DNA from 2 places in the Uliginosibacterium sangjuense genome. Region 2 is predicted to be linked to the other one. Evidence: riboswitches for the same ligand, from Rfam matches in the RefSeq annotation. Region 2 holds a riboswitch; the other holds the start of a gene.

Evidence for each region. A riboswitch is a leader RNA that binds a small molecule or an ion and turns the genes downstream of it on or off. The one in region 2 is predicted to bind S-adenosylhomocysteine.
Region 1: another riboswitch for S-adenosylhomocysteine. It lies ahead of metH (methionine synthase); the one in region 2 lies ahead of ahcY (adenosylhomocysteinase).

Annotation. Positions count from the first base shown of each region.
Region 1 is NZ_CP101132.1:261,297-264,476, forward strand. It holds gene metH (methionine synthase) at 1-1,243, opposite strand, end outside; S-adenosyl-L-homocysteine riboswitch at 1,344-1,438, opposite strand; gene bamE (outer membrane protein assembly factor BamE domain-containing protein) at 1,487-1,987, opposite strand; gene bamE (outer membrane protein assembly factor BamE domain-containing protein) at 2,081-2,539, opposite strand; gene NMB43_RS01235 (hypothetical protein) at 2,577-3,068, opposite strand; gene NMB43_RS01240 (aldose 1-epimerase) at 3,128-3,180, opposite strand, start outside.
Region 2 is NZ_CP101132.1:939,408-942,587, forward strand. It holds gene metF (methylenetetrahydrofolate reductase [NAD(P)H]) at 1-273, opposite strand, end outside; gene ahcY (adenosylhomocysteinase) at 331-1,740, opposite strand; S-adenosyl-L-homocysteine riboswitch at 1,811-1,911, opposite strand; gene NMB43_RS04290 (EAL domain-containing response regulator) at 1,942-3,180, opposite strand, start outside.

The sequences.
Region 1 (3,180 bases), 680 kb from region 2:
AGGCCTTGGAATCCAGCATGGCCTCGTCCATGTTGATGTCGATGACCTGCGCGCCGTTTTCCACCTGCTGACGGGCGACGGCCAGCGCGTCTTCAAAGCGGCCCTCGATGATCATCTTGGCGAAGGCGCGTGAGCCGGTGACGTTGTTGCGCTCGCCGACGTTCACGAACAGGCTGTCGCGGCCGATGCTGAAGGGCTCCAGGCCGGAGAGTTGCTGCTTCACTTCGAGCGCCGGGATGGCACGCGGCTTCAGGCCGGCGACGCTGTCGGCCACGGCCTTGATGTGCGCCGGCGTGGTGCCGCAGCAGCCGCCGACGATGTTGAGGAAGCCGGACTCGGCCCACTCGCGGATGTCGCCCGCGAGTTGCTCGGGCGTTTCGTCGTAGCCGGTGGGCGCCAGCGGGTTGGGTAAGCCGGCGTTGGGGTGGGCGGAGACGTAGGTGTTGCACACGCCGGAGAGCTCGGCCACGTACTGGCGCAGTTCCTTGGCGCCCAGCGCGCAGTTCAAGCCAAACGAGATGGGTTTGACGTGCTTGAGCGAATGCCAGAACGCGGTGGCGGTCTGGCCCGACAGCGTGCGGCCCGAGGCGTCGGTGATGGTGCCCGAGATCATGACGGGCAGCTTGCGGCCGATGTCATCAAACAGCTTCAGCACCGCGAACACGGCGGCCTTGGCATTGGCGGTGTCGAACACCGTCTCGATCAGTAGCAGATCGGCGCCACCTTCCATCAGGCCCTTGGCCGAGGCGTAGTAGTCGTCGACCAGCGCGTCGAATCTGATGTTGCGGAAGCCGGGGTCGTTCACGTCCGGCGAGATGGACAGCGTGCGCGAGGTCGGGCCCAGCACGCCGGCGCAGAAGCGCGGCTTGGCGGGATTCTTCGCGGTGTACTCGTCGCACAGCGTGCGAACCAGGCGCGCGCCTTCCACGTTCAGCTCGTAGGCGATGTCTTCGAGGCCGTACTCGGCCTGCGAGACGCGCGTGCCGTTGAAGGTGTTGGTCTCGATGATGTCGGCGCCGGCATCCAGGTAGGCGCGGTGCACTTCGGCGATGACGCTGGGCTTGGTCAGCACCAGCAGGTCGTTATTGCCCTTGAGGTCGCGCGGATGTGCGGCGAAGCGCTCGCCGCGGTAGTCCGCCTCGGTGAGCTTGTACTGCTGGATCATGGTGCCCATGCCGCCATCCAGGATCAGGATGCGGTCTTGCAGGAGGGCGGTGATTTCGGCGGTACGGTCGGCTTGCATGGGGCGTTCTCTTTCGTCGCGGACGTCTACAGCGTAGTCGGGCGGGAAAGGGGAGCCGTATGTGGGACCGGACTCACCCGCACCCCGCTGGGACTAAGCAGGAGGGTGAGCGCCGTTGAATCTGGCCCATGAATTCAGCCATGGGTTCCGAGCCTGGGACCACACGAACGGGGTCTCGCAGCGCTCCTCGGAGAGGGACGGATTATAGGCGGCTGCTCAATGCTTGAACAGCCGCCGGCCGCGTCACAGACCCATGCGGTATTCGCGCGGATCGACCATGCTGCGGCTGGTGCGGGCCACCTTGCCGTCCTTGAAATGCACGTTGAAGCGGATGATGTAGCCGGAGCCGCCGCCGTCCACGGTCCAGTCCCACACGTCTTCGTTCATGCGGTCGAAGTACATGCGGCTGCGCTCGCGGCCGAGGATGCGGCTGACCTGCTCCTGCGTCATGCCGTTCTGGATGCGCGCGAGGCCGGCGGATTCAAGGGTGTTCTCACGCGACACCACCTTGTCGTTGCGGTCCAGCTTGATCATGTAGCAGGCCTGGCCGTAGGGCTGGTAGGAGTATTCCAGCGTCTTGCCGCCGTCCGCGTCGTCCCAGATGCGGGTGGGCTTGCCGTAGATGGTCATGACCTCGGCGCCGGTCGTCTGGCCGGGTACGGCACGGCGGAAGTTGTCCATGTTGGCGCAGGCCGAGAGGGCCAGCAGGGTGAAGGCAAGGCAGAGCTGGGCAAGCTTTTTCATGCGGCGATCTCCTGAGGGACTGCAGGAACCACGGCGGGAGTGGGCGCCGTGTAGACAGCGCCGAAGCGGAAATTATTCCCCTCAGTATTCCCCTCAGCCGCCACTTTGCAAGGGCATGCTGGAAGTTTCGGCGACCTTGCCGTCGGCGTCGAAATGCACGTGGAAGCGCATCTCCTGGCCGCCGACATGGAAGGGCCAGTCCCACACCACCTGTTGCTTGAGCGCGTAGGCCTGCTTGCTGATCGGGCGGCCCAGTAGTTGCTGCACTTCGTCCTGCGTCATGCCGCGCGCCACGCGCTGGAAGTTCTCGGGCGTCACGAGCTGGCGCCACTCGCCGACCACGCCGTTCGCATCCAGCGTGGCGGCCCAGGTCTCCTGCCCGTTGGGCAGGCTGGTGAACTGGATGACGCGCTGCCCCGCCGCGTTGCGCCATTCATAGTCGGGCTGTCCGAGCTGGCGCTGCAGCTCGGCTTCGGTCGAGCGCCCCGGCTCGATGGCGCCGGGGTTCCACTGCGTGCAGGCGGCCAGCAGGCTGCTGAGGAAGCCGATCATGAGTGCCCGCCGCCCGCGCTGCATGCCGCGCAGGCGCTCAGTTCACGCTCTGGAAGTACAGCGTGCGCACTTCGGTGTGATGCACCACGCCGTTCTGGATGTAGACGTCGAAGCGGCGTTGCTGGTCGGAGGATAGGCCTTCCATGTTCCAGCTCAGCACTTCGTAGGGGTGGGCGGTCAGCAGGCGCTCGATCGGATCGCACAGGCGCTCGAACAGGGCCTGGCGGCTCATGCCCTTGACGATCTTGTCGCGGCCGGCCTGGGACAAGGTGTCTTCCACGCTCGCCAGCTTGCCGTCCTTGTCTTGCGTGACGAGGAAGCACTGGGTGCCGCCGGGCTGGGTCGAGTAGACCAGTTGGCGCGTGCCATCAGCCTTGCTGACGACGCGCTGCGGCTCGCCGGCGAAGCTGCGCAGGGCGGCGTCCGAGGTGCCTACGGGCTGTGCGGGCAGGCGGTAGACGTTGGACGCAGTGGAAGCACAACCGGCGAATGCGAGGGCCAGCGCGAGGGGGAGCAGCGAGCGGATCATGTGATGACTCCGGATTGGAAAGGCGCACAGTATAGGCCCCCTGTGCGCCCCGCTGTCACTCAGGCGCGCAGGCGCGAGAGCGTCTGCCGCACCTCCAGCGCCATGCTCTCCC
Region 2 (3,180 bases):
ACCGATCTCGCGGAATTCCGCCAGGTGTTCGCGGATGCTGGCTTGGGTGGCGCCGATGCAGGACAGGTGCGGTGCGGCATCGAGGCCGGCAGCGCGCAGTTCACGCACGACTTGCAGGGTACGGTCGCGCGTCGAGCCGCCCGCGCCGTAGGTCACGGAGAAGAACTCTGGCTTGAGTGCGGCCAGTTGTTCGCGTACGCCACGCAGTTTCTCCATGCCCTCTGGTGTGGCCGGGGGAAAGAACTCGATGCTGAAGGGAATCTTCTTGCTCATATTCGGGAGAGGGTTCCAGTCGCAGGCCGACTGCCTGGGCAGTCGGCCTGATGTGGATCAGTAGCGGTAGTGGTCGGCCTTGTACGGGCCTTCCACCGGCACACCGATGTACTTGGCCTGTTCTTCGGTCAGCGTGGTGAGCTGCACGTTGAGCGTCTTGAGCTGCAGACGCGCCACCTTTTCATCGAGGTGCTTGGGCAACGTGTAGACGCCGACCGGGTAGTCCTTGGTCTTGGTGAACAGCTCGATCTGCGCAATGGTCTGGTTGGCGAAGGAGGAGGACATCACGTAGCTGGGGTGGCCGGTGGCACAGCCCAGGTTCACGAGACGACCCTTGGCCAGCAGGATGATGCGGCGGCCTGACGGGAAGATGACGTGATCGACCTGCGGCTTGATCTCTTCCCACTGGTACTTCTCAAGCGAGGCGACGTCGATCTCGTTGTCGAAGTGGCCGATGTTGCAGACGATGGCGTTGTTCTTCATCGCAGCCATGTGGTCGTGCGTGATGACGTGGAAGTTGCCGGTGGTGGTGACGAAGATGTCGGCCTTGTCAGCGGCATATTCCATGGTGACGACGCGGTAGCCTTCCATGGCGGCCTGCAGCGCGCAGATCGGGTCGATCTCGGTGACCCACACCTGGGCGGACAGGGCACGCAGGGCCTGTGCCGAGCCCTTGCCCACGTCGCCGTAGCCGGCCACGACGGCAATCTTGCCGGCGACCATCACGTCGGTGGCGCGCTTGATGCCGTCGACCAGCGATTCACGGCAGCCGTACAGGTTGTCGAACTTGGACTTGGTGACCGAGTCGTTCACGTTGATGGCGGGGAACTTGAGATCGCCGCGAGCATGCATCTGGTAAAGGCGATGCACGCCGGTGGTGGTCTCTTCGGTCACGCCACGGATCTTTTCCAGGCGCACCGAGTACCAGCTCGGGTCGGTGGCGAGCTTGGCCTTGATCGCGGCGAACAGGATGGTCTCTTCTTCCGAGCCCGGCTTGGCCAGCACGGAGATGTCTTTCTCGGCCTTGGCGCCCAGGTGCAGCAGCAGGGTGGCGTCACCACCGTCGTCGAGGATCATGTTCGAGTAGCCGCCGTCGGCCCACTCGAAGATGCGGTGCGTGTAGTCCCAGTACTCGACCAGGGTCTCGCCCTTCTTGGCGAACACCGGAATGCCGGCTGCCGCGATGGCGGCCGCGGCGTGGTCCTGCGTCGAGAAAATGTTGCACGAAGCCCAGCGCACGTCGGCACCGAGCGCCTTGAGCGTCTCGATCAGCACGGCCGTCTGGATGGTCATGTGCAGCGAGCCGGTGATGCGCGCGCCTTTAAGGGGCTGGGTCTTGGCGAATTCTTCGCGGATGGCCATCAGGCCGGGCATTTCGCCTTCCGCGATCTTGATCTCCTTGCGGCCCCAATCGGCCAGTTTGAGATCGGTGATGACGTAATCATTGAAGTCAGCCACAGCGTTCATGAGAACTCCTGAAGTGTGGCCGGCGGGGAGGGTGGCAGTGCTCACCGTCTTCCCGTGGCCGGCACGGTTGAACAGGTGAGCGCCGTTGAAACTGGGCCTGGGCGCCCACGGGGCAGCATCAGGTTCCGAGCCTGGGACCAGGGGATAGGTCTCGCAGCGCTCCTCGGAAGCGTTGGATTATAGACGATGATGCGGCGGGCGCTAAGCCCGCGCGGGGTAGGCCTGCAACCAGGCCAGGAGTTCAGCTTCGGGCATGGGCTTGGCGAACAGGTAGCCCTGGGCCTCGTGGCAGCCCAGTTCGCGCAGGGTGTGCCATTGCGCCTCGGTCTCGACGCCCTCGGCGATGACCTGGATGCCCAGGCGCTTGCCCAGCTCGATGACCATGTTGGCGATGCTGCCCTGGGGGCCGCCCTCGAACAGGTCGGCCACGAAGCTGCGGTCGATCTTCAGACGGTCGAAGGACAGGCGCTTCAACTGCGACAACGACGAGTAGCCGGTGCCGAAGTCGTCGATGGCCAGTTGCACGCCGAGCCGGCGCAGCTCCGTGAGGGCTTCGCCGAGCTGGGTGGCGTCTTCCATCGCCACCGACTCGGTGATCTCCAGTTCCAGGCGGTGCGGGTCGATGCCGGTCTCGCGCATGACCTGCTCGATCTCCTGCAGGAAGCGCTGGTGGCGGAACTGGATGGCCGACACGTTGACGGCGATGCGCAGCGCGTCGAAACCCTGCGCATGCAGGCGTGCCAGGGTGGCGCAGGCATTGCGCAGCACGAACTCGCCGATCTCGCGGATCAGGCCGGACTGTTCGGCTGCCGGGATGAAGCGGTCAGGCGGGATCAGGCGGCCTTCGGCGGTGCGCCAGCGTACCAGTGCCTCCATGCCGACCACGCGCGAGCTGGCCAGGTCGATCTGCGGCTGGAAGGCGACGAACAGCTCCTGGTGACTCAGGCCGTAGCGCAGCGCGTTGAGCATCTGCACCCGTTCCTGCGCCTGTGCGGCGAGGGACGGGGAGTACCAGGCGAAGTGGCCGCGATGGCGTGCCTTGGCCTGGCGCAGGGCCTGGCTGGCGGCTTCCAGCACGGCGGCACCATCGCCTGGCACGTCGTCCAGGCGGGCCAGGCCGCAGGTTACGGACACCATGCTCTCTTCGCCCTCGATCGAGAAGGGCGCGTGGAACAGGGCTTGCAGCGTGTCAGGCTGCACGCTGGTTTCCGGGCCCAGCACCGCAAACACATCGGAGGACACGCGGGAGATCACCCAGTCGGGCTGGGCACACAGGCTCAGGCGCTCGGTCACGGCGAGCAGCAGGTAGTTGCCGAAGATGGGGCCCAGGGCTTCGTTGGTGTCGCCGAAGTGGTCGATGTCGATCAGCGCCAGCGTCTGTGGCCCGAGGCCGGAGGACAGGCGCTGGCCGTCGATGGTCTCGCACAGGCTGCGCCGGTT